2 regions of the Kitasatospora sp. NPDC101157 genome follow, and region 1 is predicted to be linked to the other one. Evidence: riboswitches for the same ligand, from Rfam matches in the RefSeq annotation. Region 1 holds a riboswitch; the other holds the start of a gene.
The links. A riboswitch is a leader RNA that binds a small molecule or an ion and turns the genes downstream of it on or off. The one in region 1 is predicted to bind cobalamin.
Positions count from the first base shown of each region.

Region 1 (15,667 bases):
GGCGCCGGCGGCATGGGGCGCGTCTACCTCTCGTACACGCCGGGCGGACGCCCGGTGGCGCTCAAGGTGGTCCGTCCCGAGTTCGCCGAGGACGGCGAGTTCCGCCGCCGGTTCGCCCAGGAGGTCAGCAACGCCCAGCGGATCCACGGGCTGTACACCGCACAGGTGATCGACTCCGGCGGCCTGGACTCGGACGCCCCCTGGCTGGTCACCGCGTACGTGCCCGGCCCGTCCCTGCAGCAGGTGGTGCGGCAGCACGGCGCGCTGCCGGTGCGCACCGTGCTGCTGCTGATGGGCGGAATCGCCGAGGCGCTGCAGGCGATCCACAGCGTCGAGGTGGTCCACCGCGACCTCAAGCCCGCCAACGTGCTGGTCGCCGGGGACGGGCCCCGGGTGATCGACTTCGGCATCGCCCGGGCCGCCGACGCCACCGCGCTGACCGGCACCGGCTACCGGATCGGCTCCCCCGCCTTCATGGCCCCCGAGCAGGCGCAGGGCCGCGCGGTCACCCCGGCCACCGACGTCTTCGCGCTGGGCGCCCTGGCCGCCTACGTGGCCGGCGGCACCCCGCCGTTCGGTGACGGTCCGGACACCGCGGTGCTCTACCGGGTGGTACACGAGGAGCCGGACCTGACGGCCGTCCCGGCGGACCTGCGCGAGCTGGTCCAGCGCTGCCTGGCGAAGTCGCCGGAGGACCGCCCCCAGCCGGCCGAGATCATCCGGGTCGCCCGCAACCACCCCGAGGTCGGCGGCCAGCTGCGGTTCGGCGAGGACTGGCTGCCGCGGCAGGTCAACACCGAGATCACCCGGCGCTCCGACCTGCCCAGGACGCCCCCGGCTCCGCTGCCGGACGCCCCCGCGACCCCGCCGGCCGCCCTCACGACCCCGGCGGCCCCGGCGGCCCCAGCGGCTCCCCCGCAGCCGGCCGGCGCGCCGACCCACCCGGTCACCGCCGCGGTCCAGCCGCCGCAGCGGCCCGCCACGCCCCCGTCCGGCTTCGCCCCGCCGCCGCTCGGCGCGTACGGCGCCCCGCAGCCGCCCACCGAGACGCCGACCGCACCGTTGCTCCCCGCCCCGCCCACCGTCCCGCTCCGGGCGGAGCCGCCGTCCTTCGACACCCCGCCGCCCGGCCCGGTGGTCACCGCCGCCGCCCCGGCACCCCAGCCGGAGCCCGGGCGCAGGGGCGGAGTCTCCTGGAAGGTGCTGGTGACGGTCGCCCTGGTGATGGCGGTCGGCGGCACCGCGGGCGGCGTGGTGCTGATGAAGAAGCTGGACGACGGCGGGAAGGCCGGGAGCAGCAGCAACAGCGCGGCCCCGCAGGGCGGCGGCAGCGCGAACCCGGTCGCCGCCCCGGACGGCGCCTCCCCCGCCCCGACCACCTCCGCCTCCGGCGTGCCGGTGTCCGCGGCGCCCTCGAAGTCCGGGTCCGGCACCGTCTCGGCCCCGGCCCGGCCGGTCGGCTACACCCCGCTGCTGGACAAGAAGGCGCTCTCGATCCCGGCCGCCGACTACTCCTCGGACGCCTACCGGATCGACCTGAACGCCGGCACCGTGGTGCCGCACAGCGGCTCCGACCTGAAGTGGGGCCTGGGCGTCACCAACACCGGCAGCGGCAGCAAGGCCAACTCCTTCGAGAGCGCGGGGGACGAGAAGTCGGACTTCGCCGTGATCACCGAGTCGACGGTCACGGCCGAGCAGTGCGCCGCCGCGATCGACTCCCGGCCGGACACCGACCTGACGTACAACCGGGTCGCGCCCGGACGTCTGCTCTGCATCCGCGACCGGGACAGCCGCAACATCGCGATCGCCGCGATCACCGCCGCCGACCCGACCACGGGTGCCGCCTCGATGACCGTCAGCACCTGGCGGGCCGGCTGACCGGCAGGTCTATCCTGGCCAGGTCAATCCCCATCCGACCGGAGCGAACCGTGTACTTCACCGACCGAGGCATCGAGGAGCTGGAGAGCCGGCGCGGCGAGGAGGAGGTCACCTTCGAGTGGCTGGCCGAGCGCCTGCGCGAGTTCGTCGACCTCAATCCGGACTTCGAGATCCCGGTCGAGCGGCTGGCCACCTGGCTGGCCAGGCTCGACGACGAGGACGACGACGAGTGACGTCCTGACCCGGTGGCGACGGCCGCCGGACCGAGGGCCCGGGAGGCAACCGCCTCCCGGGCCCTTCGCGTGTCCCGTAGGGGACGGCTCCGGGTCGGCTCCGGGGCCGCCCGGGGGCGGAACCGCTTGCTTTTCCCGGCACGCGATATATCGTCTTCAGAAGAGAACGCGATACATCGCGATCCGCGACGGGAGGCGGCAGGGATGAACCAGTGGACGATCGAGGGGCCGGGCAGGACCACCTTCGAGGACGCGGTCCGCGCACTGCATGTGCGCGTCATCGACGGCAGCGTGAACGTGGTCGCGGCCGAGGGCCCGGCCCGCCTGGAGGTCACCGGCCTCAAGGGCGACGCGCTGCACGTGACGCTGGTCGACGGCGTGCTGACCGTCACCTACAAGGACATCAACAGCTGGGGCGAGTTCGGCGACTGGATCAAGTCGGTCGGCTCGGTCCGCAACTTCTTCGACTCCTTCCGGCGCAAGCGCTCCGTGGACGTCACCCTGACCGTCCCGGCCGGCACCGACGTCAAGGTCGGCACCGTGTCGGCGCACTCCACCGTGACCGGCATCGCCGGGCACGTCTCGGTGCAGGGCGCCAGCGGCGACACCACCCTGGCCGAGGTCACCGGGCGGATCGACGCCAGCACCGTCACCGGCGACGTCGACGCCCAGGCGGTCGGGGGCCAGCTCAAGGTCAACACCGTCTCCGGCCGGCTCACCGTGATCGCCGGCACCGCCGACCGCGTCCAGGCCAACACCGTCACCGGCGCCGTCACCCTGGACCTCGACGTGGCCGGCGAGACCGACGTCAAGGTCAACACCGTCAGCGGCCCGGTCGTGGTCCGGATCCCCTCGCTGGCCGATGCCACCGTGGAGGCCGGCTCCACCAGCGGCGACGTCTCCAGCACCTTCGAGGAGCTCAAGATGAGCAGCACCTGGGGCGCCAAGAAGATCTCAGGGCAGCTCGGCGAGGGCCGCGGCAGCCTCAACGTCACCACCGTCTCCGGCGCGGTGACGGTGCTGCGCCGCCCCGACTCCGAGGACGACGCCCCGGTGGTGGTCAAGGAGCTCCCGGCCTCCCCCGCCGACGACCGGCCCGCCGGCCCCGACCTCACCAAGGAGGCCTGAGATGACCCCCGTGTTCGGCCACGGCCGGCTCCGGCTCTACCTGCTGAAGCTGCTGGACGAGGCCCCGCGGCACGGCTACGAGGTGATCCGCCTGCTGGAGGAGCGCTTCCAGGGCCTGTATGCGCCCTCCGCCGGCACCGTCTACCCGCGGCTGGCCAAGCTGGAGCAGGAGGGCCTGGTCAGCCACAGCACCGAGGGCGGCCGCAAGGTCTACCGGCTGACCGACGCCGGGCGGGCCGAACTCGGAGCCCGCCAGGTCGAGTTGGACGAGCTGGAACTGGAGATCCACGACTCCGTGGCCCAGCTCGCCGGAGCGATCCGGGAGGACGTCCGGGACAGCGCCAAGGACCTCCGCGAGGAGCTGTGGCAGGCCGCCAAGCAGGCCCCGCGGCCCGGGCACGACACCGGGGCCGGAACCGGCGGCGACCCGTGGGCCGGCCCCTGGGGCGACAACGAGTCCTGGCAGCGCGCCAAGGAGGAGTTCGCCCAGTTCAAGCGGCAGGCCAAGGAGCAGGCCAAGCGCGCCCGGGAACAGGAGCGGGCCGCCAAGGCCAAGGCGAAGGCCGCCGAGGAGGAGGCCCGCCGACTGCGCGAGCAGGCCAAGGCCTCCCGCACCGCCGCCCAGCAGGAGGCCCTGCGGATCAAGCGCCGGGTCGAGCAGCAGGTGCGCGAGCACGCCGCGAAGGGCGACTGGCCGACCGGGCTGGCCGAGGGCCTGTCCGAGCTGACCAAGGGCCTGGCCGGGCTGGCCGACGCCGCCCGCTGGGGCCACTCGGCGGCGGACGAGCGGGCCGAACCGGGCGAGCGGGTCACCGCGACCCGGATCGACCTGGACAAGGACCAGGACGCGACGGCCGCCCCGGCCGACCTGCCGCCGTGGGCGCGCACCGACCCGGACGCGGACCCGTCCCGCGAGCTGGAGCGGCTGCTCGACCGCTTCCGCGACCAGGTCCGCGACGCGGCGCGGGACGGCGGGGTGAGCGCCGACAAGCTGGCCCGGGCCCGCTCGGTGCTGGGCGCGACCGGCGAGCGGCTGAAGCGGCTGCTCGGCTGACCGGAGCCGCGGTGACGGCCCGGTGTCCTCGTACGGGGACACCGGGCCCGCGCGCGTCAGGGCCCTCACGGGTCAGCGCCCTCGTGGGTCAGCGCCTTCGCGTCAGGGGTTGAGCACGATCTTGCCGAAGACCTCGCCCTTGGCGAGCCGGGCGAAGCCGTCCCGGGCCTCGGACAGCGGCAGCACCGAGTCGATCACCGGGCGGACCCCGGTGTTGGCGCACAGCGCCAGCAGCCCGGCCAGCTCCTCCTTGGTGCCCATGGTCGAGCCGACCACCTTGAGCTCCAGGAAGAAGATCCGGTTCAGCTCCGCGGCCTTGGGGCTGGGCCCGGAGGTGGCCCCGGAGATGACGACGGTGCCGCCCGGACGCAGCGACTTCACCGAATGCGACCAGGTCGCGGCGCCGACCGTCTCCATCACCGCGTCCACCCGGGAGGGCAGCCGGGCGCCGCTCTCGAAGGCCGCGTCCGCGCCGAGCTCGACCGCCCGGCGGCGCTTGGCCTCGTCCCGGCCGGTGACCCAGACCCGCAGGCCGGCCGCCTTGCCGAGGACGATCAGCGCGGTCGACACCCCGCCGCCGGCGCCCTGCACCAGGACGGTGTCGCCCGGCCGGACACCGGCATTGGTGAACAGCATCCGGTACGCCGTCAGCCAGGCCGTGGGCAGGCAGGCGGCCTCCTCGAAGCTCAGCTCGGCGGGCTTGGGCAGCAGGTTCCAGGTCGGCACGGCCACCTGCTGGGCGAAGGTGCCCTGGTAGCGCTCGGTCAGGATGGACCGGGGCTCGTCCGGGCCCACCCCGTGGCCGGTCTGGCCGATCACCGAGTGGATGACGACCTCGTTGCCGTTCTCGTCGACACCGGCGGCGTCGCACCCGAGGATCATCGGCAGCTTCTCGGCGGGCAGGCCGACGCCGCGCAGCGACCACAGGTCGTGGTGGTTGAGGCTGGCGGCCCTGACGGTCACCACGCTCCAGCCGGGGCGGGCCTGCGGCTCGGGGAGTTCGCCCAACTCCAGGCCGCTGAGCGGGTCGTCGGCGTCGATACGGGCGGCATAGGCAGCAAACATGTCCCGGACACTAGCCGGGACGGCCGAGGCCGGGAACCACGCGTCCGTGTGACGCGCGTCCCGGCCTCAGGCTGGTCGGTCCCCCGCCCGGGGACTCCCCGGGGTACGTCGGACCGTCAGATCCGCGCCACGCCCTCGGCGCGGGCGACGTCGGCCACGGCCTTGGTGACCGCCGGGGCGACCCGCTCGTCGAACGGCGAGGGGATGACCTTCTGCGGCGTCAGCTCGTCGGCCACCACGCCGGCCAGCGCCTTGGCGGCGGCCAGCTTCATGCCCTCGGTGATCCGGGAGGCCCGCACCTGCAGCGCGCCGGCGAAGATGCCCGGGAAGGCCAGCACGTTGTTGATCTGGTTCGGGAAGTCGCTGCGCCCGGTGGCGACGACCGCCGCGTACCTGTGGGCCACCTCGGGGTGGATCTCCGGGTTGGGGTTGGCCATCGCGAAGATGAACGCGCCCTCGGCCATGGTCGCCACGACCTCCTCCGGCACGGTGCCGCCGGAGACGCCGATGAACACGTCGGCGCCGGCCAGGGCGTCGGCCAGCGAGCCCTTGAGCGCCGAACGGTTGGTCTGCTCGGCGATCTCGGCCTTGACGTCGGTCAGGTCCTCGCGGCCCTGGTGGACCACGCCCTTGCGGTCGCAGACGGCCACGTCGCCGACGCCGGCGGCCACCAGCATCTTGGCGATGGCGATGCCGGCCGCGCCGGCGCCGGAGATGACGGCCCGCAGCGAGCCGATCTCCCGGCCGGTCACCCTGGCGGCGTTCCACAGGGCGGCGGTGGTGACGATCGCGGTGCCGTGCTGGTCGTCGTGGAAGACCGGGATGTCCAGGGCCTCCTGGAGCCGGCGCTCGATCTCGAAGCAGCGCGGGGCGGAGATGTCCTCCAGGTTGACGCCGCCGAAGGACGGAGCGAGCCGGACCACCGTCTCGACGATCTCGTCCACCCCGGTGCAGGCCAGCGCGATCGGCACCGCGTCCACGCCGCCGAACTGCTTGAACAGGATGGCCTTGCCCTCCATCACCGGGAGCGAGGCCTCCGGGCCGATGTCACCGAGGCCGAGCACCGCGGTGCCGTCGGTGACCACCGCGACGGTGTTGGACTTCCAGGTGTAGTCGTTGACCAGCTCGGGCTGCTCGGCGATGGCCGTGCAGACCCGGGCGACACCGGGGGTGTAGGCGAGGGACAGGTCGTCCGCGTCGCGCACCGGCACGGTCGCCCGGATCTCCATCTTGCCGCCGCGGTGGAGCGCGAAAACGGCGTCGACCGGATCGTCGGTGTCCTGGGTGCTGCTGATGATCTCCGCTGCCACGATGACCTCTTCGTCATTGTTCTGGCGAGGTGCGCGGCCGACGGGCAGAGCGGCCCCGTCCGGAAGCCGGAAACCGGGTACGCCGAAGCGGACCCGGGGTCGGGGTGGGGCGCTGCCGTCGGGTGGCGCCCTCGGATGAGGGTTTTTATGGGGTCTTGTATTGATCCGCGTTGTGCTACCGGGCCGAGCGTAGGTCGGACGGAGGCATCGCACCTATGCCTTTTCGTCCTCGTCACGTGCCGTTCATCGCCGTGCTGTCGCGTCGAACTGGGGTCCGGCGTCGGAAGCGCCGGGCCCCGGCGGCGGCAACGGCGTGGCGGCACGCACACCCGCAGGAGTGAACGCAGACCCGTTGGGGAGTCGGCACCCCGGATACGGAGCCACGTGATGACTTCCGGTCCCGGGCACCCGAGCCTGTCGGGGCTCGTGGGTCTGGTTCGAGCGTTCGGGGATCACCCGGTACCGAATTCTGACACACCCGCTGCTGGGCCGGGCAGGGTGGGATGGCAAGATCGCGTGTCCGCCATTCCGCGTACCCGAGCGCGACACCGCGGCGACCGCGGTCCGCCCTCCCCAGGAGCAGCCCTCATGCCTCACCTCCTCCAAGTCCGCCGTCCGGCCTTCGCCGGAGCCGCCCTGGCCGTCGCCGGAGCCCTGCTGCTCACCGGGTGCGGCGGTGACGGCGGGCAGGCCGCCGCGAGCGACCCGGTCAAGGACGTCCGCGCCAAGCTGCCCAAGGCCCAGCGCTCAGCCGGAGTGCTGCGCATCGGCATGGACGTCAACTACGCGCCGGTGGAGTTCCGCGGGCCGGACGGCAAGCCGACCGGGCTGGACCCGGACCTCGCCGCCGCCCTCGGCCGGATCCTCGACGTGCGGGTCGAGTTCGTGGACACCCCGTTCGACAAGCTGATACCGGGTCTGCAGGGCAAGCAGTTCGACGTGGCGATGTCCGCGCTCAGCGACATCCGCCAGCGCCGCGAGGGCCTGGACGAGAACGGCAAGCAGGTCAACCCGGGCGTGGACTTCGTGGACTACTTCATCGCCGGCGCCTCGATCGTCGTCCCGAAGGGCAACCCCAAGGGCATCCGGACCATGGACGACCTGTGCGGCCGCACGGTCGCCCTCCAGCAGGGCACCAACCAGGACGACATCGCCACCCGGCAGACGGCCGTCTGCGCCCGCAGCGGCCGCCAGCTGACGGTGCACCGCTTCGACGAGGACGCCAAGGCGCTGGCCGAGGTCTCCTCCGGCGCCGCCGCGGCCGGCCTGAACGACTTCCCGGTGGCCGCCTACGCGGTGAAGACCACCGACGGCGGCAACCGCTTCGAGGTGGCCGGCACCCAGTCCACCTCCAACCCGTACGGCATCGCGGTGCGCAAGGGGGACACCGAGCTGCGCGACACCCTGTCCAAGGCGGTGGACCAACTGATCCGCAGCGGCGAGTACGACAAGATCCTCGGCAAGTGGAACGTGAGCGCCGGGGCGGCGCAGAACGCGGTGGTCAACGGGGGCATCTGAGCCCGCGCCCGCGGGCCGCCCCGCCGGGTCGGTGACCCGGCGGGGCTTCCGGGCAGAGTACAGGCGGATCTGCATACTTATACGCAGGGTGACAGGGGCACGCGATCTGTCCGAATAGCGGACAGCATAAGGCCTTGTTATCCGATTTTGATCTGGATGAGGGCCACCTGACCGTCCTCAGATGGCAGGATTCCCCCCATCTCGGATCGAGCCGACCACCGGTCGAGGCGGTTCAGGTCGACGTCCACCTCGGCGGAGGGTGGCGGAAGCAGTACCGGCACCACCCTGGGCGGCCCCCATGCGCCCAGGCACTGCACCACCCGGCAACGCCCGTACGACGACGTACAGCGACAAGCCACCCGTACGGCTCCGTACGGCCAGCTGCCCCGGTGCGCCGCTCCCGCGGCGCGCTCCGCCCGATTTCTCTCCCCAGGAGGAGATCCCCCTCATGACCGCCCGTACCCAGCGCACCCGCCTCTTCGCGGCAGGCGTGGCCGCCGTGTCCGTGTCCCTCGTGCTGACCGGCTGCGGCAGCAGCAAGTCGTCGTCCGGCTCCTCGGCCGGTGTCAACGCGAGCGCGTCGGTCCCCGCCGTGACCGCCGACCCGGCGCTGGCCGCGCTCCTCCCCGCCGACGTCAAGTCCGCCGGCAAGATCGTCGTCGCCACCGACGCCTCCTACGCGCCCAACGAGTTCAAGGACGACAAGGGCGCCATCGTCGGCATGGACGTGGACCTGGCCAACGCGATCGCCAAGAAGCTGGGCCTGACCGCGGACGTCCAGAACGCGACCTTCGACGCGATCATCCCGGGCATCACGGGGAACAAGTACACGATGAGCATGAGCTCCTTCACCGACACCAAGGAGCGCGAGGCGTCGGTCGACATGGTCACGTACTTCAGCGCCGGCACGGGTGCCGCGGTCAAGAAGGGCAACCCCGACAAGATCGACCCCACCGACCTCTGCGGCAAGAAGGTCGCCGTCCAGACCGGCACCACCCAGGCCAAGGACATCACCGACACGATCAACCCCGCCTGCACCAAGGCCGGCAAGCCGACCGTCCCCAACGACGGCGACAAGTTCGACCTGCAGACGGACGTCACCCAGGCGCTGGTCTCCGGCCGCGACCAGGTCATGCTGGCCGACTCCCCGGTCGTCGACTACGCGCTCAAGCAGACCAACGGCCAGCTGGAGAAGATCGGCTCGGTGACCGACACCGCCCCCTACGGCGTCGTCCTGCCGAAGGACTCGCCGCTCTCCAAGGCCGTCCAGGGCGCCATCCAGTCCCTGATGGCGGACGGCACCTACAAGAGCATCCTGGAGAAGTGGGGCGTGCAGGCGGGCGCGATCGACAAGTCCGTCGTCAACGGCGCCACCAGCTGATCCCGCTGTCTGAACACAACCCCTGAGGCCACACAGTGAATTCTTCCGACCAGGGGTCGGTGCACCCGGGACGGCCCGAAACCCTCAAGGCCGTCCCGGTCCGCCACCCCGGACGCTGGGTGGGGGCAGCAGTCGTCGCGGTCCTCGCGGCGATGCTGATCCACGCCCTCACCACGAATCCCCAGTTCCAGTGGGACGTCGTCGGCACGTACCTCTTCGATTCCACGATCCTGCACGGCCTCGGCGTCACGCTCGAACTGACCTTCCTCTCCATGCTGATCGGCGTCGCGGGCGGCATCACGCTCGCGATCATGCGCCTGTCGCCCAACCCGGTGCTCTCCAGCACGGCCTGGTTCTACATCTGGGTCTTCCGCGGCACCCCGGTCCTGGTCCAGCTGCTGTTCTGGAACTTCCTGGGCACCCTGTGGGCCAACATCTCGATCGGCATCCCGTTCGGGCCGGCCTTCTGGTCCGAGCCGACGAACCAGGCGATCCCGCTGTTCGTCGCCGCCCTGCTGGGCCTCGGCCTCAACGAGGCCGCGTACATGGCGGAGATCGTCCGCGGCGGCATCCAGTCCGTGCCGCTCGGCCAGACCGAGGCCGCGCACGCCCTGGGCATGAGCCAGTTCAACACCATGCGGCGGATCATCCTGCCGCAGGCGATGCGGGTGATCATCCCGCCGACCGGCAACGAGACCATCTCGATGCTGAAGACCACCTCGCTGGTCTCGGCGATCTCCCTGGAGGAGCTGCTCCGGGCCGGCCAGAACATCTACTCCCGCACGTTCCAGACCATCCCGCTGCTGCTCGTCGTCAGCATCTGGTACCTGCTGATGACCTCGATCCTCACCGTGGTCCAGTACTACATCGAGCGCCACTACGCCCGCGGCGCCAACCGGGTGCTCCCGCCCACGCCGCTGCAGCGACTGCGCCGCCTGTTCGCCGGCAGGCCCGTCCCGCCGGCCAAGGACGACGTGGTGCCCGGCCTCGAAGGAGGTGGCCACGTATGACCGATCTGACGAAGCCGCAGGCGGTGGACGCCGCGGCGGTCCCGATGGTCGAGGCGCAGGGCGTGCGCAAGTCCTACGGCCTGGTGGAGGTGCTCAAGGGCATCGACCTGGAGGTCAGGAAGGGCGAGGTGTTCGTCCTGGTCGGCCCCTCCGGGTCCGGCAAGTCGACCTTCCTGCGGTGCATCAACCACCTGGAGAAGATCAACGGCGGCTTCCTCTCGGTCGACGGCGAACTCGTCGGCTACCGGATGAAGGGCGGCCGGCTGCACGAGCTGAAGGACCGCGAGGTCGCCCAGAAGCGCCGGGACATCGGCATGGTGTTCCAGCACTTCAACCTGTTCCCCCACATGACCGCCCTGGAGAACGTCATGGAGGCGCCGGTCCAGGTCAAGGGCGAGAACAAGGCCGAGGCCCGGGAGCGCGGGATGGCCCTGCTGGAGCGGGTCGGCCTCGCCGACAAGGCGAAGAACTACCCCTCGCAGCTCTCCGGCGGCCAGCAGCAGCGCGTGGCGATCGCCCGCGCGCTGGCCATGAAGCCCAAGCTGATGCTGTTCGACGAGCCGACCTCGGCGCTCGACCCCGAGCTGGTCGGCGAGGTGCTGGACGTCATGCGCGGCCTGGCCGAGGAGGGGATGACGATGATCGTCGTCACCCACGAGATGGGCTTCGCCCGCGAGGTCGGCGACGCGCTGGTGTTCATGGACGGCGGTGTGGTGGTCGAGTCCGGCAACCCCCGCGAGGTGCTCACCAACCCCCAGCACGAGCGCACCAGGGCCTTCCTCTCCAAGGTGCTCTGAGCCCGTACGGTCGGCGCCCGGCAGGCGACTTCCTGCCGGGCGCCGCCGTTTTCCCCAGCCGGGTAATAGGCTTGAAGCAGTCAGCCCGTTACCGATGACCCCCCTGGAAGGACCGCCGTGGAGCTCGCCTCGTACGCCGATCTCGCCGTTCGGCTGGTGAACACCGAGGAACCCGAGCGCGGCACCGACTCGCTGACCTCGGTGGACGCGGTGCGCGCCCTGTTCTCCGACTCCGCCCGTGCCGCCGCGCTGGCCGACGAGTCCGACGTGCCCCGGCTGCGGGCGGTGCGGACCAGGCTGCGCGGGGTCTTCGAGGCCGCCGCCGAGGGCGACGAGGTCCGGGCCGTCGACCTGCTGAACAGCCTGCTGATGGAGTACCCCGTCAGCCCGCTGGTCTCCGGGCACGACTACCTGGACGACGCCGGCCGGCCGCGCTGGCACCTGCACCTGGCCGACAACTCGCCCACCGCCACCGCGCACTTCAGCGCCGTCGCCTGCATGGGCCTGGCCGTCCACCTCACCGAGCTGGGCGCCGACCGGCTCGGCATCTGCCAGGCCGCGCCGTGCCGCAACGCCTACCTGGACACCTCGACCAACCGCTCCCGCCGCTACTGCTCCGACCGCTGCGCCACCCGCGCCAACGTCGCCGCGTACCGGGCCCGCAAGCGGCAGGAGGCCGAGGCCGCCCTGCACCCGGGGAACTGAGAGGTCAGACCTCTTCGACCCACACGCCGAGGCGCCGGGCCAGGCCCGGCAGCCGGGACAGCCGGGGGCCGAGCAACAGCCGCTCCAGCCTCCGGCCCGGCGCCAGCCAGGCCGGGCTCGGGCGCAGCCGCAGCAGCACCCGGCCGAGCACCAGCTCGTCCGGGACCGGACCGTAGCTGCGGCTGTCGCTGTCCACCGGGCGGTTGTCGGACAGCAGCCACCAGCCCTTCGGGCGGCGCTCGACGGCCCGCTTCACCACCAGCAGGTCCTGCTGGAAGGGGTGCCGGAACAGCACCACCGCGCCGGGCCGGATCGGTGCGCCGTAGCGGACCAGCAGCTGGTCGCCCTCGCGCAGGGTCGGCACCATCGACGGGCCCGCCACGTCGACCAGCCCGAACGGCACCACGCCGCCGCCGGCGCCGCCCTGCGGTTCCGTGCTCCGCGCCACGACTCCTCCTCCCGACCGCCCGGCCCCAGTCTGCCGTACGGACCGTCATCCGCTCGATGTCCGGATTACCCCGGTTACGGGTCCGCCTTTTGCCCTAGGCCCACCGCCCGGCCGCGAAACCCGGAGGCCGGAAGGGTAGTCTCGGGCGCGGGAAGACGATCTAAGGAAGGACTCCCATGTTCTCTCGTCTGTTTGCACCGCGTGCCACCGCTCACGCCCACTGCGATCTGCCGTGCGGTGTGTACGACCCGGCGCAGGCCAAGCTGGAGGCCGAGTCGGTCAAGGCCACCCAGGAGAAGTACCAGGCCAACGAGGACCCGCACTTCCGCGCCCGCGCCATCATCATCAAGGAGCAGCGCGCCGAGGCCGTCAAGCACCACATCTCGGTGCTGTGGAGCGACTACTTCAAGGCGCCGCACTTCGAGAAGTACCCGCAGCTGCACAAGCTGATCAACGACACCCTGAAGGCCGCCTCGGCCGCCAAGGCGTCCACCGACCCGGCCACCGGCCAGGCGCTGCTGGACCTGATCGCCGAGGTCGACAAGATCTTCTGGGAGACCAAGCAGGCCTGAGCCTGACGCGTCGCCACCCGGCCGCCCCCGTCCGCTCCGTCGGACGGGGGCGGTCGTGCGTTCACGTGCGATCCACCCCTGGTAAGGACTGCTCGGCATGAGTGACTGTTATGCTGCCAGGGCGTCCGAGGGGGAAGTCCGGTGCGAATCCGGCGCTGACCCGCAACGGTGAGCACGGCCCGGAGCCCTCGGGTCGCGCCAGCCCGATCACCCCCGGCCGCTGAACTCCCGACAACTCGCCGTGGACTGCGAGGGGAAGGCGCCCGGACACGCCCCCGGCCGGCGCCCGCCCCGGCACACCCCGCGGCCCGAGGCAAGGCGCGACCGCACGTGAGTGACCCCGTTCGCCGAATACCGACCGTCCCGCTCGCCCTCGGCCTGGCCGTCGCCCTGCTGCTCTCCCTGCTCTGCGGGGTCGCGTTCGGCACCTCCGGGATCGAACTGCCCCAGGTGCTGCGCCTGTTGGGCGCCGGACTGACGGGCGGGCGGCTGGACGCGGACGAGGCCGCCGGATACGCGATCGTCTGGGAGATCCGGCTGCCGCGCACCGTGCTGGCCGCCGTGGTCGGGGCCGGACTGGCCGCCACCGGGGTCGCCGTCCAGGCACTGGTGCGCAACGCCCTCGCCGACCCCTTCGTGCTCGGCATCTCTTCCGGCGCGGCCGTCGGCGCCAACGCCGTGCTGCTGTTCGGCGCCTTCGCCTCGCTCGGGGTGTGGGCGATCTCCGTCTCCGCGTTCGGCTCCGCGCTGGCCGCCATGGCGCTGGTCTACCTCGCCGCCCGCACCGCGTACGGGCTCACCCCGCTGCGGCTGGTGCTCACCGGCACCGCCCTCTCCTACGGCTTCTCGGCCGCCACCACCCTGATGGTGTTCTCCGCCGACCACGCCGAGGCCGCCCGGGACGCCATGATGTGGCTGCTCGGCAGCCTCGGCGGCGCCACCTGGGGCTCGGTGCCGATCGCCGCCGGCACCGTCCTGGCCGGGCTGGCCCATCTGACCTGCTCCGCCGGACGGTTGGACGCGCTCGCCATGGGCGACGAGACCTCCGCCTCGCTCGGGGTGGACCCGGACCGGCTGCGCCGGGAGCTCTTCGCGGTGACCGCCGCCGTCACCGGCACCGTGGTCGCGGTCAGCGGGGCGATCGGCTTCGTCGGGCTGCTGGTGCCGCACCTGGCCCGGATGCTGGTCGGCGCCGGGCACCGGCGGGTGCTGGTGGTCGCACCGCTCGCCGGGGCCCTGCTGCTGGTCTGGGTGGACATCACCTCGCGCACCCTGCTGGCGCCCGCCGAACTGCCCGTCGGGGTGTTCACCGCGGTGCTCGGGGTGCCCGCCTTCCTGCTGATGATGCGCCGGCGCGGCCAGGCCCTCGGGGGCGGACGATGACCGGGACCTCCAGGACCACCGGGACCACCGGGACCACCGGGACCACCGGGACGACCGGGACCGCCGGGACCGCCGGGACCGCCGGGACTCCCGGACCGACCGGGACCGCCGGGACGGTGGCGGCCGAGGAACTCTCCGTCGACGGCGTCTCGGTGGAACTGGCCGGTGCCCGGCTGGTCCACGAGGTGAGCCTGGCGGCCGCCGCCGGCCAGATGGTCGGGCTGATCGGCCCGAACGGCAGCGGCAAGTCGACCCTGCTGCGCTGCGTCTACCGGGTGCTGCGGCCGGCCGGCGGCGTCGTCCGGCTGGCCGGCGACGACCTGCACGCGCTCACCGCCCGCCGGGCGGCGACCAGGGTCGCCGCACTGACCCAGGAGCACACCGCCGAGTTCGACTTCACCGTGGCCGAGGTGGTCGCGATGGGCCGGCTGCCGCACCGGCGCGGTCCGGGCGGTCCGAGCGCCGAGGACCACGAGCGCTGCACCGCCGCCCTGCGCAGGGTCAGGGCCGAACACCTCGCCGGGCGCGGCTTCCTGAACCTCTCCGGAGGCGAGAAGCAGCGGGTGCTGTTCGCCCGCGCACTGGTCCAGGAGCCGCGCCTGCTGGTGCTGGACGAGCCCACCAACCACCTGGACGTCGCCCACCAGTTGGAGGTGCTGGCACTCGCCCGCGAGGCCGGGCCCACGGTGCTCACCGCACTGCACGACCTCAACCTGGCGGCGGGCCACTGCGACCGGCTGTACGTGCTGGAGGCCGGACGGATCGTCGCCGCCGGACCGCCCGCCGAGGTGCTCCGACCCGCCCTGCTGGCCGAGGTGTTCGGCGTCCGGGCCACCCCGGTCCGCCACCCCGGGACCGGCACCCTCCAGCTGCTGTTCGACCGCCTCCCCCGAACCCCCTGAGGAACTCCCGTGCGCATCAAGGCCGTTGCCTCCGCCGCCCTGCTCACCCTCGGACTGACCGCCTGCGGCGCCGAGATCGCCCCGAAGGAGGCCGACGCCGCCTCCGCCCACTACCCGGTGACCGTGACGAACTGCGGCGAGCGGCACACCTTCCCGCAGAAGCCCGCCCGGGTGGTGACCAACGACGTCAACATCACCGAGCTGATGCTCTCCCTCGGCCTGGCCGACCGGATGGCCGGCTACGTGATGCCCGACGACAAGGGCCGGGTCGACCAGGTCCCCT
Region 1 covers NZ_JBIWPL010000008.1:70,806-86,472, reverse strand. Annotated here, with positions in the region: gene ACIRVF_RS19155 (serine/threonine-protein kinase) at 1-1,878, shown strand, start outside; gene ACIRVF_RS19150 (DUF6104 family protein) at 1,929-2,111, shown strand; gene ACIRVF_RS19145 (DUF4097 family beta strand repeat-containing protein) at 2,316-3,239, shown strand; gene ACIRVF_RS19140 (PadR family transcriptional regulator) at 3,241-4,293, shown strand; gene ACIRVF_RS19135 (zinc-binding dehydrogenase) at 4,396-5,358, opposite strand; gene ACIRVF_RS19130 (NADP-dependent malic enzyme) at 5,475-6,668, opposite strand; gene ACIRVF_RS19125 (ABC transporter substrate-binding protein) at 7,257-8,186, shown strand; gene ACIRVF_RS19120 (ABC transporter substrate-binding protein) at 8,635-9,567, shown strand; gene ACIRVF_RS19115 (amino acid ABC transporter permease) at 9,687-10,577, shown strand; gene ACIRVF_RS19110 (amino acid ABC transporter ATP-binding protein) at 10,574-11,374, shown strand; gene ACIRVF_RS19105 (CGNR zinc finger domain-containing protein) at 11,492-12,079, shown strand; gene sodX (nickel-type superoxide dismutase maturation protease) at 12,084-12,446, opposite strand; gene sodN (superoxide dismutase, Ni) at 12,704-13,099, shown strand; cobalamin riboswitch at 13,188-13,333, shown strand; gene ACIRVF_RS19090 (FecCD family ABC transporter permease) at 13,430-14,482, shown strand; gene ACIRVF_RS19085 (ABC transporter ATP-binding protein) at 14,479-15,384, shown strand; gene ACIRVF_RS19080 (ABC transporter substrate-binding protein) at 15,394-15,667, shown strand, end outside.

Region 2 (15,667 bases), on a different contig from region 1:
GTGCAGGGCGAGCGCCTGCTCCGCCATGCCGGCCTCGGCGACCTCGACCCGCGGGTGCAGCACCGCCGAGGTGAAGTGCCCGCCCTCCGGCGACACGGTCATGGTGCCCACCGGCCGGTCGACGTACGAGGTCACCACGACCCCGTTCACCGCGCACAGGTGCAGGTACGAGAGCAGGTGGCACTGGGAGAGCGCCACGAGCAGCAGCTGCTCCGGGTTCCAGCGGGCCCTGTCGCCGCGGAAGACGGGGTCGGCGGAGCCGGGGATGGCCGGCAGGCCCTCGGCGGTGACCTCGACGTCGCGGGAGTAGGAGCGGTAGTCGCTGGTGCCGGTGCCCTGGTTGCCGGTCCAGCTGATCTCGGCGGTGTACTCGTGCTGCCTGGCCATGGGCGTGCCTCCGTGGGATGAGTGGTGTTGCCGGAACCGGAAGGGGTGGGTGCTGCTGCGAGGGCGTCACCGCCGGACAGTCAACCGCAGGAGCCCGCCACGGCGCCTCAACGCGCCGCGGTCACCCGGGCGAGGATCGCTTCGGCGCAGTCGCCCGCCGAGGTCCGCGAGGTGTCCACGACCAGGTCGTACGCGACGCCCTCGTGCACCACCGAGGCCTGCGCGGCGGCCATCCCGGCGACCCGGTCGCCGCGCGCGGCCTCCCGGGCGGCGGCCACCTCCGGGTCGCAGCGCACGCCGACCCAGAGCACGTCGAGGCCCTCCAGCGCCGCGCGCCACCGCTGCTGCGAGGCGGCGCCGCCGAGGAACACCTCGTCCACCAGGACCGGCGCCCCGGCCCGGGCCATCGCCGCCACGCCGAGCGTCCAGGCGGCGTCCAGCCGGGCGAAGACCGGCCCGACCGCCACCGTGCCGTCGCCGTCCTCCAGACCGCCGATGCCCCCGTCCCCGCCGAGCAGCCAGGGCGGCAGCGCGTCGACCATGGTGTCCGCGCCGAGGTGCAGCCAGGGCTCTGGCAGCAGCTCCTGGAGGCGCCGGACGATGCTCGACTTGCCGGAACTGGAGCCGCCGTTGAGGACGATCACATGCATGCGCCCACCCTACGGCCGCGTCCCCGGTTCCGCCCCGGCTTCGGGGCCCCGGTCCCCCGGCTTCAGGACCCCGCCCCGCCCCGGCCGTTGAAAGCCGCCGCGGCCGTCGCGAACGACGAGGCCAGCTCGGGCGTCCCCGCCCAGTGCAGGTGCAGGTACGAGGCGTGCACGTGGCCGCCCGCGAAGCCCTCCGTCCGCGGCCCGGTCGGCAGGCGCCAGCCCCAGGCCGGGTGGTCGCCCGCGCCCGGTTCGCAGACCGTCCGGTGGAACTCGTGCCCGCGCACCCGGGCGCCGGCCGGTGCGAGCGGGGAGTCGTGCAGGGCGACGGCCTCCCGGTAGCCGAGGGTGAGCCGTTCGGTCATCCGGGCGGTGGTGTCCAGCACCCCGCACATCGGCAGGCCGTCCAACTCCCGCCCCAGGTAAAGCAGTCCGGCGCACTCGGCGGCGATGGGCCCGCCCGTGGCGGCGAACGCGGCGACGGCCGAGCGCAGCGCGGCGTTCCCGCTCAACTCCCGCACGTACAGCTCCGGGAAGCCGCCGCCGACGACCAGCCCGGCCGTGCCCTCCGGCAGTTCCGAGGCGTGCAGCGGGTCGAAGGGGACGACCTCCGCGCCCGCCGCGCCGAGCAGTTCGGCGTTCTCGGCGTACGAGAAGGAGAACGCGGCGCCCCCCGCCACCGCGATCCGCGGCCTTCCGGCGACCGGCGTGACCTCCGCCGAGGGGTCCCACGGCTCGGCGTCCAACTCCGGCGCGGTGCGGGCGAGTTCCAGGACGGCGTCCAGATCGACCGAGTCCGCGACGAGGGAGCCCATGTCCGCGACCGCCTTGAGCGCCTCGGCCGAGCGCTCCACCGCCGGGATCAGCCCGAGGTGGCGGGACGGCGTGGCCACCGCCGCCGAGCGGCGCAGCGCGCCCAGGACGGGCACGCCGGAGCCCTCCTCCAGGGCCTCGCGCAGGAGTTGCTCGTGCCGGTCGGAGGCGACCCGGTTGAGGATCACCCCGGCCAGCCGCACCTGCGGGTCCCAGGACGCGAAGCCGTGCACCAGCGCGGCCACCGAGCGGGACTGCGAGGAGCCGTCCACCACCAGCACCACGGGCGCCCGCAGCAGTTTGGCGACGTGCGCGGTGGACGCCAGCTCCCCACGCCCGGAGGCCCCGTCGAACAGACCCATGACCCCCTCGACCACGGCGACGTCCGCCCCCGCGGCCCCGTGCAGGAACAGCGGGGCGATCCGTTCCGGCCCGCACATGAAGGCGTCCAGGTTGCGGCCCGGGCGCCCGGCGGCGAGCGCGTGGTAGCCCGGGTCGATGTAGTCCGGGCCGACCTTGTGCGGCGACACCGCCAGCCCGCGCGCGGCGAGCGCCGCGATCAGGCCGGTGGCGACGGTGGTCTTGCCGGCGCCGGAGGAGGGTGCGGCGACGACGAGGCGGGGGACGGTGCTCAAGAGGTCACCACTCGATGCCGCGCTGGCCCTTGCGGCCGGCGTCCATGGGGTGCTTGACCTTGGTCATCTCGGTGACCAGGTCGGCGAATCCGGTCAGCGCCTCCGGGGCGTACCGGCCGGTGATGACGACGTGCTGGCTGCCCGGGCGGTCCTTGAGCACCGAGACGACCTCCTCGGGGTCGATCCAGCCCCAGTGCATCGGGTAGGTGAACTCGTCCAGCACGTAGAAGCGGTAGGTCTCGGCCGCGAGGTCCCGCTTGACCTGCTCCCAGCCCTCCTTGGCCGCCTCCTCGCTGGTCATCTCCTGCTCGGCGGAGCGCTGGATCCAGGACCACCCGGAGCCCATCTTGTGCCAGTCCACGCTGCCGCCCTCGCCGGAGGCGCCGAGCACGCGCAGCGCGTTCTCCTCGCCGACCTTCCACTTGGCGGACTTCACGAACTGGAACACCCCGACCGACCAGCCCTGGTTCCAGGCCCGCAGCGCCATGCCGAAGGCGGCCGTGGACTTCCCCTTCCCGGGGCCGGTGTGCACGGCGGTGATCGGCTGGGTACGGCGCTGGCGGGTGGTCAGGCCGTCGTCGGGAACGCTCTCGGGGACACCCTTGGGCATGTCGGTCAGGCCGCCTTTCGCATCGGAGCGGTCGGAGTGGTCGGACTGGTCGGACTGGTCGCAGTGGTCGGACCGGTCGGACCGGTGGTCGTACGGCCCGCGGAGCGGCTGTCGCGGACGAGCGAGGCGACGCCCTCCGCGCGCAGCTCCTCCAGGCTGACGGCGCTGCCGCCGAGCAGCCCGGCCAGGGTGCGGGCGAGGCCCAGGCGGACCGGTCCGGACTCGCAGTCCAGCACCACGCTGGCCGTGCCCTGGGCGGCGAACAGCGCGGCCGCGCGCTGCGAGCGGGCGAGCGCGTCCCGCCCGCCGGTGGCCCGCCCGTCGGTCACCACGACCAGCAGCGGGCGCCGGTTCGGGTCGCGCAGCCGCTCGACCCGCAGCACCTCGTGGGCGCGCAGCAGGCCGGCGGCCAGCGGGGTGCGGCCGCCGGTGGGCAGTGACTCCAGCCGGGCCGCGCCGACCTCCACCGAGGAGGTGGGCGGTAGCGCCAGCTCGGCGTCCGCACCCCGGAAGGTGATCATGCCGATCTTGTCCCGGCGCTGGTAGGCGTCCATCAGCAGCGACAGCACCGCGCCCTTGACGGCGGTCATCCGCTGCCGGGCGGCCATCGAGCCGGAGGCGTCCACGACGAACAGGACGAGGTTGGACTCCCGTCCCTGGCGCACCTGTTCGCGGAAGTCGTCCTTGTGCAGCACCAGTGCCCGGCCGTCCCGCCCGCGCGCCACCTGGTGCGGCGCGGCGGCCCGGAGGGTCGCGGTCAGGTGCAGCCGGCTCAGGGTGCCCTGCGGTCGGCGGGCCCGGACGGTGTGCCCGCCGGTGGTCTCGGCGGGGGAGCGCCGGCCCTGGGCGCCGTGGCCGGTGCCCTGCACGGTGAACAGCCGGGTGCGGTACGGGTCCCCGGCGGCGACCGGCGCAGACTCCCGGGCGGGGGAGGGGTGTTGGGCGGGGACGGGCTGCTGCGCGGGCGGCTCGGACTCCGGGGTGCCGCTCTCCGGGGCGGAGGCCTCCTGGGCGCCGCCGTCGAACGGCTCGGGGGCGCCGCCGCCGTCGGGGCCGCCGCCCTCCGGACCGCCGCCGCCGTCGGGGCCGCCGTCGGGGCCGCCGTCACCGCCGTCCCCGTCCGGACCGGGAGCGTCCGGACCGGGACCGTCGCCCTCGGGCTCCGGTTCCTCTTCCTCCGGCTGGGAGTGCTCCTCCAGCGTCCGGTCCAACTGCTCCTCGTCCAGCCCCGGCGCGTCGAAGGGGTTGCGCCGGCGCCGGTGCGGCAGGGCCAGCTGGGCGGCCTTGCGGACGTCCTCCTCCAGCACCTCCGTCCGCCCGTCCCAGGCGGCCAGCGCGACCGCCGTGCGGGCCATCACGATGTCCGCGCGCAGCCCGTCCACCTCGAACGCCGCGCACACAGCGGTGATCTGACGGAGAGCCGCGTCGGTGAGCTCGACCTTGGGCAGCAACTCCCGCGCGGCGGTGATGTGTTCGGCCAGTTCCCGTTCCTGTGTCGCGAACCGTGCCGCGAAGCCGGCCGGGTCGGCGTCGTACGCGAGCCGGCGCCGGACCACCTCGGCGCGCTCGGCGGGGTCCCGGGTGGCGGCGATCTCGACGGTCAGGCCGAAGCGGTCGAGCAGCTGCGGCCGCAGCTCGCCCTCCTCCGGGTTCATGGTGCCGACCAGCAGGAACCGCGCCGCGTGCCGCACCGACACGCCCTCGCGCTCGACGTACGAGCGGCCCATCGCGGCGGCGTCCAGCAGCAGGTCGACCACGTGGTCCTGGAGCAGGTTCACCTCGTCGATGTACAGCACGCCGCGGTGCGCCTTGGCCAGCAGCCCGGGCTCGTACGCCTTCACGCCCTCGGCCAGTGCGCGCTCCAGGTCGAGCGAGCCGACGATCCGGTCCTCGGCCACGCCGACCGGCAACTCGACCAGCTGGGAAGGGCGTTCGTGACTCGCGGCGGCGGTGTGCGGCCCGTCCGGGCACTGCGGGTCCGGCGCGGCCGGGTCGCAGGCGAAGCGGCAGCCGTCCACGGCGGCGATGGAGGGCAGCAGCCCGGCCAGCGCGCGCACCATGGTCGACTTCGCGGTGCCCTTCTCACCGCGCACCAGCACGCCGCCCACGGCCGGGGAGACCGCGTTCAGCAGCAGCCCGAGCCGCAGGTCGGCCATGCCGACGATCGCGGTGAACGGATAGCGGACGTCACTCATGCGTCACTCCCAGGTGCCCCGGGCGGGAGGAAGGGCAGCGTTCCGGCCGCCGGCACCCCGCCCTCGATCAGCTTCCACAGCGCGTCGGTGTCCGCGTGTTCCTCGATCAGGTCGCCCAGCCGGTCCAACCGGGCCTCGCGGGCCTCGGCAAAGGAGGTGTCCGGCGCCGGAACGAACGCCCGCCCGGCCAACTCGGCGACCTCGCGCAGGAGTTCACGGCGGAAGCCGTCGTTCTCCAGCGCGCCGTGCCAGGTGGTGCCCCAGACCGAGCCGACCCGGCAGCCGTCGAGGAAGGCCTCGCCGCCCTCGACGGACACCACCCCGTGGTGGATCTCGTAGCCCTCGACCCGCTGGCCGTACGCCTCGCCGACCGGCCGCGCCAGCACCTTCTCGGCGCCGAAGCGGACGTCGGTCGGCAGCAGACCGAGCCCGTCGACGAGGCCCGCCTTCGACTCCACCGCGTCGTCGATCGAGCGCGCCAGCATCTGGTAACCGCCGCAGACCCCGAGGATCGGCAGCCCGGCCGCCGCCCGGGCCTTCAGCGCCGGCTCCAGGCCGCGCTCACGCAGCCAGGCGAGGTCCGCCACCGTGGCCCGGCTGCCGGGCAGCACCACCAGGTCGGCGTCGGCCAGCTCCTCCGGCCGGGTCGCCCAGCGCACCAGCACGCCGGGCTCCTGCGCCAGCGCGTCCAGGTCGGTGAAGTTGGACAGCCGGGGGAAGCGCACCACGGCAACCCGCAGCACGTCCGCCCCGAGCGGGCCGGGCCCCTCCGCCCGGTCCACCACGGTGGACAGGTCGAGCGAGTCCTCGGCGTCCAGCCACAGCCCCGGCAGCATCGGCAGCGTGCCCAGCACCGGACGGCCGGTCAGCTCGTGCAGCATCTCCAGGCCGGGTGCCAGCAGCCGGGCGTCGCCGCGGAACTTGTTGACGAACCAGCCCGCCACGTGCCGCTGGTCCTCCGCGGACAGCAGCGCCAGCGTCCCGTACATCGCCGCGAAGACCCCGCCGCGGTCGATGTCCCCGACCACCACCACGGGCAGGGCGGCGGCCGTGGCCAGGCCCATGTTGGCGATGTCCCGGTCCCGCAGGTTGATCTCGGCGGGCGACCCGGCACCCTCGCACACCACCACGTCGTAGCGCCGGCGAAGGTCCGCCAGGCACTCCAGGGCGCGTTCCAGCAGAACGGGCTTGCGCTCGCGGTAGTCCAGCGCGCCCACCTCGGCGACCGGCCGGCCGAGCAACACCACCTGGCTGCGGCCGTCCGCGCCGGGCTTCAGCAGCACCGGGTTCATCGCCGCCTCCGGCTCCACCCGGGCGGCCTGCGCCTGCATCGCCTGGGCACGGCCGATCTCGGCGCCGTCGGCGGTGACGAAGGAGTTCAGCGACATGTTCTGCGCCTTGAACGGCGCCACCCGCACGCCCTGACGGGCCAGCCAACGGCAGATCCCGGCCGTCACCACGCTCTTGCCCGCGTCCGAGGTCGTCCCGGCGACCAGCAGCGCGTTGTTCATGCTCCACCCCTCCCGAACAGCATCCGCAGCAGGACGTGCCCCGCGACCGTCGTACCCAGCGCCAGCGCGCCCACCCGCCGGGACAGCGTGCAGGCCCGCTCGATGTCGTCCACCGTCACCGGCCGCAACTCGGCGCCCAGCACCGGCCGGTGCTCCACTCGCTCGCCGTACCGGAGCGTCCCGCCGAGCCGTACGCCCACCGCGCCCGCGAAGGCCGACTCGGCCTGGCCGGCGTTCGGGCTCGGGTGCGCGGAGCCGTCCCGGCGCCAGACCCGCCAGGCGGTCCGCGGCTCGGGCGCGGCGGCCACCGTCAGCAGCGCGGTCAGCCGGGCGCCCGGCCAGCCCACGACGTCGTCCAGCCGGGCCGAGGCCCAGCCGAAGCGGGCGTAGCGGGGCGAGCGGTGGCCCACCATGGCGTCCAGGGTGTTGACGGCGCGGAAGGCGAGCAGCCCCGGGGCGCCGGCCAGGGCGCCCCAGGCCAGCGCGTTCACCACCGCGTCGGCGGTGTTCTCGGCCACCGACTCGACCACCGCCCGGGCGATCTGCTGCCCGTCCAGCGCGCTCGGATCCCGCCCGCACAGGTGCGGCAGCCGCTCCCTGGCGGCCGTCAGATCGCCCGCGGCCAGCGAGCGGCCGATGGTGCGCGCCTCCCGGGTCAGCGAGGTGCCGCCGAGCACCGTCCAGGTCGCGGCGGCCGCCAGCGCGGCCCGGCCCGCCGGACGGCGCCCGAGCGTACGGTCCAGCGCCAGCGCGCCGGCCGCGACCGCGCCCACGCACAGCGCCGTGTACCCGGCTCCGGCGGCACGGTGGTCGCGCCACACGCGGCGCTCCAGACGGGTCGCGGCGCTGCCGAAGAGGGCGACGGGGTGGCCGCGGCGCGGGTCGGCGAAACGGGCGTCGGCGGCGTATCCCGCGACGGACCCCAGCGCGAAGGCGGCGGCCCGGGTCAGCGGGCGCACGGCGGCAGGCAGCTCGACGGGCAGCTCGGAGTCCGACGGGGCGGGGCAGCCTGCATCGCGTGGGTGTCCTCACTCAGGGTCCGCGCCCTGGATCGACGTACCGGGGGCCGAGAGTCTCCTGGCTTCCGGGTCGAACGCACCCCCGCGCCCTCCAGCGGCTCCTGACGGCCCGCCGTGATGGGCCCCTCCTGCGCGATGGCGGGCGAGGAGGGATTCCGAGCGTGCTCCCCGGTGACAGTGGCGGGACCGCGCCGGACTCGCACCGGCTTCCTCTCCATGCCTCCGTTTGGCCCCAGGATCCCATCACGCGGCCGAACCGGGAGTCAACCGAGGTCAAGGAGGGGTCGGTCACACCCGCCACGGGTACCGGACCTGTGCGATCGCCCAGCACGGGGGAGGGCCCGTCAGCTCCACTTCGTGCGTTCGTCGGCTGGGCCGGGCCGGGCACCGCACCTACGGTTCGGTGCCATGCGCCGCAGAAAGTCCCCCACCACTGCCGCCCCTTCTCCCGTCCCGTTCTCACCCGAGGCCGCCCGCGCCCACCGGGCCGGCCTCGGGCTGACCCCCGAACAGGTCGCCGAGGGCATGGCCGCCCACGGCGTACGGCTGCTGCCCGGCCACGTGCTCGCCTGGGAGAACGGCGAGCTGCGCCCCGGCGAGGCCGAGTTCGTCGCACTGGCCAGGGCCCTCTGGTGCCCGGCCGACCAACTGATGGACGGCCGCCCGGTGAGCCTGCGTGACCACCGCCTCGCCCGGGAGCTCCCCCAGGAGACCGTCGCCGAGCGGGCCGGAGTGTCGCTGCCCGCCTACCGGCAGGCCGAACTGACCGGCCAGTGGGACGGTGACCCGGACCAGACCCACGCCCTCGCCCAGGTGCTGGGCCTGCGGCTGACCGAACTGGTCGAGGCCACCGGACGCGGCGAGGCCCTCGACCGCCTCCTGCGCCAGTGCGTGGCCGGCCGCTGGCAGCCCCACCTGGGCCCGCTCGCCCGCCTGGTGCCCGTCCCGGAGGCCGACCTCGCCGCCGTCCTCCCGGTCCTCCACCAGGAGCACCACGTCCCCTCCCACTGGGGCACCACCACCCAGCCCCGGGCCGCCACACAGCCCCTCACGCCCCGCTTCTGGCACCTCCTCAGCACCCAGGGCCCCGCCATCCCCGTCTGACCGTCACCGGCCCGACAGTCCGTCGGTCCCACCGGCCCGACAGGCCGCAGGTCCGTTCCGCCGGACGGGCCCGCCCGGTGGCCGGAACGGAGGAGTTCCGGTGGACTGGTGCTCGAACACCGTCCGGTCCGTGAAACAGAGCGGGGAACGAAATGCGTTGGGGAACCGCAGCCGTCGTGGCGGCCGCCGCCGTCGGGGCGGGGGCCGCCGTCCTGGTGGTCGGCCGCCGGGCCTCCGAGCGGATGGTCCGCCCCGGGGTGCCGGGGCCGGTGGAGCCGGAGGCGGGGCCGGTGGTCGTGCAGAGCCTCGGCGCCGGCCGGGTCACGTTCAGCCGCCGCCCCGAGAGCCTGCTGCCCGGCCGCTGGGCGGTCGAGTGGGACGACGACGGGCACGCGGTGGTCGAGGAGATCCTGCACCGCGACGCACAGAGCGTCACCCGTCGGCTGGTCCGGGCCGACCGGGGCACCCTGAGGCCCGGTACCGAGGTCCGCTTCACCCCGCGCGTGCACCTGGGCGACCCCGCCCAGGCGTTCGGCCTGGCCTTCACCGCGACCGCCGCCGACGGCGAGCTCGGCGCCCTGCCCGCCTGGCGGATCGACGGCAAACGTGGCACCTGGGTGATCCTGGTGCACGGCCCGGAGGCCGACCGCCAGCAGACCCTCCCGGTGCTGCCCGCCCTGCACCGCCTCGGCCTGCCGGCCCTCGCCGTCACCTACCGCGGCGACGCGGGCGCCCCGGCCTCCCCCGACGGCTACAGCCACTTCGGCGAGACCGAGTGGCGGGACGTCGAGTCGGCGGTGCGGCTGGCCCTGGACAGCGGCGCGGGCCGGGTGATCCTCTACGGCTGGTCGGTGGGCGCCACCACGGTCCTGCAGACCGTTTCCCGTTCCGCCTGGGCGCACGCGGTCAGCGGGCTCGTCCTGGACTCGCCGGTCCTCGACCTCCCGAGCGCGGCACGCCGCGACGCCGCCAGGACCGGCTTCACCGGTGTCTCCGCCGAACTGGGCGCGCTGGCCGCCCAGGGCCGTACGGGGGTGGACCTCGCGGACTTCTCCCGCCTTGCGGAGGGCGCGGACCTGCGGGTGCCCACCCTGGTCCTGCACAGTCCGGACGACCGGTTCGCCCCCTTCGCCACCGTGGAGCGCCTGGCCGCCGCCCGCCCCGACGTGGTGAACCTCCAGCGCTTCCCGGGCGCCCGACACGCGGCCCTGTGGAATTCCGCCCCCGAGCACTACACCGAACTCCTCCGGCGCTGGCTCACCCCGCTGCTCTGACCCCGCTGTTCTGCCCCCGCTGCTCCGACCCCGCCGCACCGAATCCGCCGCACCGAATCCGCCGCACCGAATCCGCCGCACCGAATCCGCCGCACCGAGTCCGATAACGGCGGCCGCGCCGCCGAACGGTGCCGGGCGAAGCGGTGAACCGGTAAAGCGGTAAAGCGGTAAAGGAGGAAATTTGCTCCCGAACCTCGGAAATCGGAGCACCCTCCACCGCACGGCAGTCGACCCCGCCGACTTCCTGCGCATCACCACCACCCCGCAGGCACATGCCACCTGGCCGGATTCCAGCCCTCCGCTTCCGCCCGACCCGCTCCCGCGGTTCCGGAACGCCCCGCTCCCGGCACGGAGGGTGACCGACCGAACGGTCAGTGCGACGCCTCGCCGCATACCTGGCATGACCCCGCCACACGTTTCCGGCCAGGCGGTTTGCCACTGTTGCCCGATCTTGCGGAGGTGCGGTACCCGGTCCAGCGGTCGTACGGACAACCGGATGTGACAGAAGGCCCGTGCAAGGGGAAGACTGCTCGACGTGACGTCTCGGAACCCGCGCGACCGTGATGCCCCGCTCCCGCCGACGATCGGTACCGGTGCGACGGTGACCCGTCTTCCCGGTACGGCCCACCGGCCCTCCGGTGGCAGGCCGGGCGGGGCCGGTGTACCCCGGCGACGAGGGCCCGCGCCGGCACCCGGCCGAGGCCGGGTTCCGGTCCCGGAGGGCTTCCCCGCGCCGGCCGAGCTGGCGCCGCTGGCCCGCCGGATGCTGGTGGACGCCGTCCGGATCGCCCGCTGGGCCGGGGACCTGGAAGAGGTCGACAAGCGCGGCGAGCTGCTCCCGGAGGACGCCCGCGCCGCCGGCCGGGCGCTGGCGATGACGGTCGGCGCCGCCGCCAAGGCGTGGGGCCAGGCGCTGCTGGTGGGCCTGGTGGAGGCCCGGGACGGCGGTGCGGGCCCCGGCTGGCGGCTGCACGCCTGGGAGCACGACGACGAGGCCGTGGTGCGCGGCTGGTCCGGGCTGTTCGACGCCTGGACGCTGCTCGCCCCGGTGCCGCCCGCCGCGTTGCGCGGGGTGTTCGCCGTCCTGGCCGGCCAGGCCGTGGACCAGGCTCCCCAGCTGCTGTCCTTCCTGCACCTGGTCGACGGCCCGGTGGCCGAGAGCGAGCTGCTGGAGCTGCTGCGCCGCGGCCTGGACGAGCGACGGGTCGGCGCAGGCCTCGGCAACCCGGGCCTGTCGCCGGTGCCGCACGCCGCCTCTGCGGTGTCCGCCGTCCGCGGCACCTGCCGGGCGCCGCAGATCGACACCCCGGCCGCCCCCTCCGACGTGGCCGCCGTCCTGGACTGGATGCTGGACGGCCTGGCGGCGGTCGGTGCCGTGGTGCGCAGGAACGATGCCGCCGAGCTGTCCCCGCTGGGCCACTGGGCGGTGCGGGCGAAGCTGGAGGAGATCTGCACGGTCGCCCAGACCGCGGCCGGGCACATCGAGCAGAGCGCCTTCGAGCTGCTGAACGCCTGCGCCGACTACTCGCCGGGCCCGGCGCGGGCGGAGTTCCGCGCCTGGGTGGCGGCCCGCCCTGCGGACCGCGCGGTGGCCGAGCTGCTGGAAGCCGCCCAGGGCGACGACGCGCTGGTGCGCGGGCTGGCCTTCGAGGCGCTGCGGGTGGCCGGCGGCCCGGCCGAGCAGGCGGTGCGGGCCTCGGTGGACGAGCCGGTGCTGCGCCCGTACGCGCTCCTGTGGCTGGCCGAGCGCTCCGACGAGGGGGTCTCCCCGGCGGACGTGCTGGGCGCCGAGGACGCGGCCTGGCTGTGGGTGGACACCGCGGCGGCGGTGCTGGACCACGGCGAGACGGAGCTGCTGGTGGGCCACGTCGAGGGCGCCTCGGCGGGTGACCCGGTGCGGCTGTTCGCCCGCGCCCGGCAGTCCGGTCACCCCCGGGCGGCCTCGGTGCTGACGGCGGTCTCCGGTGTGCACCCGGACCCGGGCGTGGCCCGCGCGGCCCGCCGCTCCGCCTTCAGCGTCCACTCCGGTGGTGCGTGAGGAGAGAAGCGCACGAAGAAGGGCCCGGAACCAGACGGTTCCGGGCCCTTCCCACATCGAGGCGGTTCAGCCGAGCCGGGACTCCGCCCGCCGGGCGCGGACGTCGCCGACCTTCTGCCCCACCTTGCGCCGGATGACCAGCAGCGGCGCCATCGCGGCGAGGGTGATCTGGGCGAACGCGCCGACGTGCATCAACGTGTCGCCACCGGGCAGGCCGGTCGCCCAGGCGGCCAGGCAGCCGATCGCCACCACGACCCAGCAGAGCGTGGCGGTGGCCAGCAGCCCCTGCGGCTTCGGGTACTCGATCCGGCTGACCATCAGGTACGCCGCGCCGAAGATGGCGAGCAGACCGGGCAGGAACGGCGGGTCGAGCAGCACGATGGCGATCACCGTCATCGCACCCATCGGGCAGGGCATGCCCTGGAACACCCCGGGCCGCATCTTGACGGCCGAGAAGCGGGCCAGCCGCAGCACCACCGCGAGCAGCACGGTCAGCGCGATCAGCGCCGAGAGCGTCCGGTTGGAGCCCTGCGAGACCATGCCCCAGACCGCGACGAAGTAGGCCGGCGCGATGCCGAAGCTGATCAGGTCGGCCAGGTTGTCGAGTTCGGCTCCGAGGGCGGAGGAGCGGAGCTTCCGCGCCACCAGGCCGTCGAAGAGGTCGCACATCGAGCCGATCAGCAGCAGCGTGACGGCGGTGGCCGCGCTGTGCCGGTCCGGAGCGGCGTCCGGGTTGGTGATGTGCGGGATCAGGACCCCGGTGGTGATCGAGTAGATCGCCAGGAAGCCGCAGACGGCGTTCCCCAGGGTCAGGAAGTCGGCGGTGGACAGGTGCTGCGGGGAGCGCGGGGCACGCAGCTCGCGGTCGCGCGCCCAGCGGCGGCGGCGCAGGGCCGTCTCCTCGTCGTCCAGGCCGACGATTGTCTCAGGTTCAGTCACGGTCAAGGCGCGTCACCCCGGCTGTGGTCTTCTGGCCGACCTCGACGCCGACCTCGACGCCGGCCGGCAGGTAGGTGTCGACCCGGGAGCCGAACCGGATCAGGCCGATCCGGTCGCCCTGCTCGACCTTGGTTCCGGCGGCCACGTACGGCACGATGCGGCGGGCCACGGCCCCCGCGATCTGCACCATCTCGATGTCGCCGAGCTCGGTGTCGAAGTGCCAGACGACCCGCTCGTTCTGGTCGCTGTCCTTGTTGAACGCCGGCACGAAACCGCCCGCGACGTGCTCGACCGACGTCACCGTGCCCGGCAGGGGCGCGCGGTTGACGTGGACGTTCAGCGGGCTCATGAAGATCGCGACGCGGGTGCGGCCGTCCGGCCAGGCGTCGATGCTCTGCACCACGCCATCGGCGGGGGAGATCACTCTGCCCGTGCCGATCTCACGCTCGGGGTCGCGGAAGAACCACAGCATGCCCGCGCTGAGCGCACAGGCCGGTACCGCCGCCAGGGCCCACTTGCCGTTGCGCCGGGTGAGGGCGGTGGTCACGGCGGCCGTGGCGAGGGTGGGGACGAACCAGGGGGTGGCTCCGCGCGCGATGGTCACGCGGGGTCGCCGACCGGCCGTCGGGGATGCGAGGGCATCGCTGTCCGTGACGGAGGTGTGAGGGGACGGGCTGATGGGCATCGAAGACCTTTGTCGCGGGGGATCATGGCCGCTGGACGGGGGCCACCGCGGGATCGGTAATAGAGGGACGGCTTGCTGTCCCGGTGGATGCTATCGGGAGCACACGGTGGGTGGGCAACCCGCCTGCTCGTTCATGTGTCCGGTGGGAGCGCGTGCACGTGTCCCGCCTCTACGACCGTAGCTCGCCCCGGTCCGGTTCCCAAGGGACCGGACACGGCTGGTGACTCTTGTCTCAGCGGGGTGGGGCGCGGAACCCGTGGGGGACACGGCCCGTAGCGGCCGGAAGAAGGTGTACGGAAGCGGCCGCAGGGCGCGTCGCTGCAGCTGTACGCCCTGCGGCCGCTTTCCGGAGGCCGTGCCGGACCCTGGCGGACCAGGCCGGGCCGTGACGGGGCACGGCACTCTGCCGGGACGGGCCCGCACGCCCGTCGACCGGCGGTTCGGAGGGGGCCGCCCGTCAATCGGGGCGGCCCCGCAATCACTCGGCGGTCCCGCCCGGGGCGGGAGGCCGGGCGGTCACTCGGCGATCCGGTACTCCTCCAGGAGCCGGCGCCCGACGATCATCTTCTGGATCTCCGCAGTTCCTTCACCGATGAGCAGCATCGGGGCCTCGCGGTAGAGGCGCTCGATCTCGTACTCCTTGGAGAAGCCGTAGCCGCCGTGGATCCGGAAGGCGTCCTCGACGACCTCCTTGCAGTACTCCGAGGCCAGGTACTTGGCCATGCCCGCTTCGAGGTCGTTGCGCTCGCCGCTGTCCTTCTTGCGGGCGGCCATGACCATCATCTGGTGGGCGGCCTCGACCTTGGTGGCCATCTCGGCGAGCTTGAACTGGATCGCCTGGTGCTCGGCGATCTTCTTCCCGAAGGTGGAGCGCTGCTGGGCGTAGGAGATGCCGAGCTCGAAGGCGCGGCGGGCGACGCCGCAGCCGCGCGCGGCGACGTTGACGCGGCCGACCTCGACGCCGTCCATCATCTGGTAGAAGCCGCGGCCCGGGACGCCGCCGAGGATGCGGTCGGCGGGGATCCGCACGTCCTGCAGCACCAGCTCGGTGGTGTCGACGCCCTTGTAGCCCATCTTCTCGATCTTCCCGGGCACGGTGAGGCCGGGGACGGTCGGGTTCGGGCCGAAGCCGGCCGTCTTCTCGATCAGGAAGGTGGTCATGTTCTTGTACGGCGTGTTGCCGCCCTCGTCGGTCCTGCACAGGACCGCGACCAGGGTGGAGGTGCCGCCGTTGGTGAGCCACATCTTCTGGCCGTTGAGGACGTAGAACTCCCCGTCCTTGACGCCCTTGGTGGAGATGGCCGAAACGTCGGAGCCGAGGCCGGGCTCGGACATCGAGAAGGCGCCGCGGATTTCGCCGGCGGCCATCTTCGGCAGGAAGTAGTCCTTCTGCTCCTGGGTGCCGTGGGCGTTGATCATGTGCGCCACGATGAAGTGGGTGTTGACGATGCCGGAGACCGACATCCAGCCGCGGGCGATCTCCTCGACCACCAGGGCGTAGGTGAGCAGGGACTCGCCGAGGCCGCCGTACTCCTCGGGGATGGTGAGGCCGAACAGCCCGAGCTGCTTCATGCCCTCGACGATGGCGGTCGGGTACTCGTCCTTGTGCTCCAGCTCGGTCGCGACCGGAATGATCTCCTTGTCGACGAAATCCCGCACGGTGGCGAGGATGTCCCGCTGGATCTCGGTGAGGCCGTCGGTCTGTGCGAGGCGTCCCATCGTGCGGCTCCGGAATGTCTGAAGAGGGCGGGGGGGGGGGATTTCCGGGGGCCCTGCCGGCGTGGCTGCGGCAGCAGGGCCCCCGACCGGG
Region 2 covers NZ_JBIWPL010000012.1:4,938-20,604, reverse strand. Annotated here, with positions in the region: gene ACIRVF_RS23025 (OsmC family protein) at 1-387, opposite strand, end outside; gene cpt (chloramphenicol phosphotransferase CPT) at 495-1,031, opposite strand; gene ACIRVF_RS23015 (cobyrinate a,c-diamide synthase) at 1,100-2,482, opposite strand; gene cobO (cob(I)yrinic acid a,c-diamide adenosyltransferase) at 2,487-3,092, opposite strand; gene ACIRVF_RS23005 (putative cobaltochelatase) at 3,098-5,287, opposite strand; gene ACIRVF_RS23000 (cobyric acid synthase) at 5,284-6,798, opposite strand; gene ACIRVF_RS22995 (cobalamin biosynthesis protein) at 6,795-7,748, opposite strand; cobalamin riboswitch at 7,869-8,031, opposite strand; gene ACIRVF_RS22990 (helix-turn-helix domain-containing protein) at 8,226-8,921, shown strand; gene ACIRVF_RS22985 (alpha/beta hydrolase family protein) at 9,074-10,195, shown strand; gene ACIRVF_RS22980 (hypothetical protein) at 10,959-12,233, shown strand; gene ACIRVF_RS22975 (CDP-alcohol phosphatidyltransferase family protein) at 12,300-13,178, opposite strand; gene ACIRVF_RS22970 (phosphatidylserine decarboxylase) at 13,165-13,857, opposite strand; gene ACIRVF_RS22965 (acyl-CoA dehydrogenase family protein) at 14,374-15,576, opposite strand.
Region 2: it holds a riboswitch for cobalamin, as region 1 does, so the genes downstream of both, ACIRVF_RS22995 (cobalamin biosynthesis protein) here and ACIRVF_RS19090 (FecCD family ABC transporter permease) in region 1, are expected to answer to the same signal.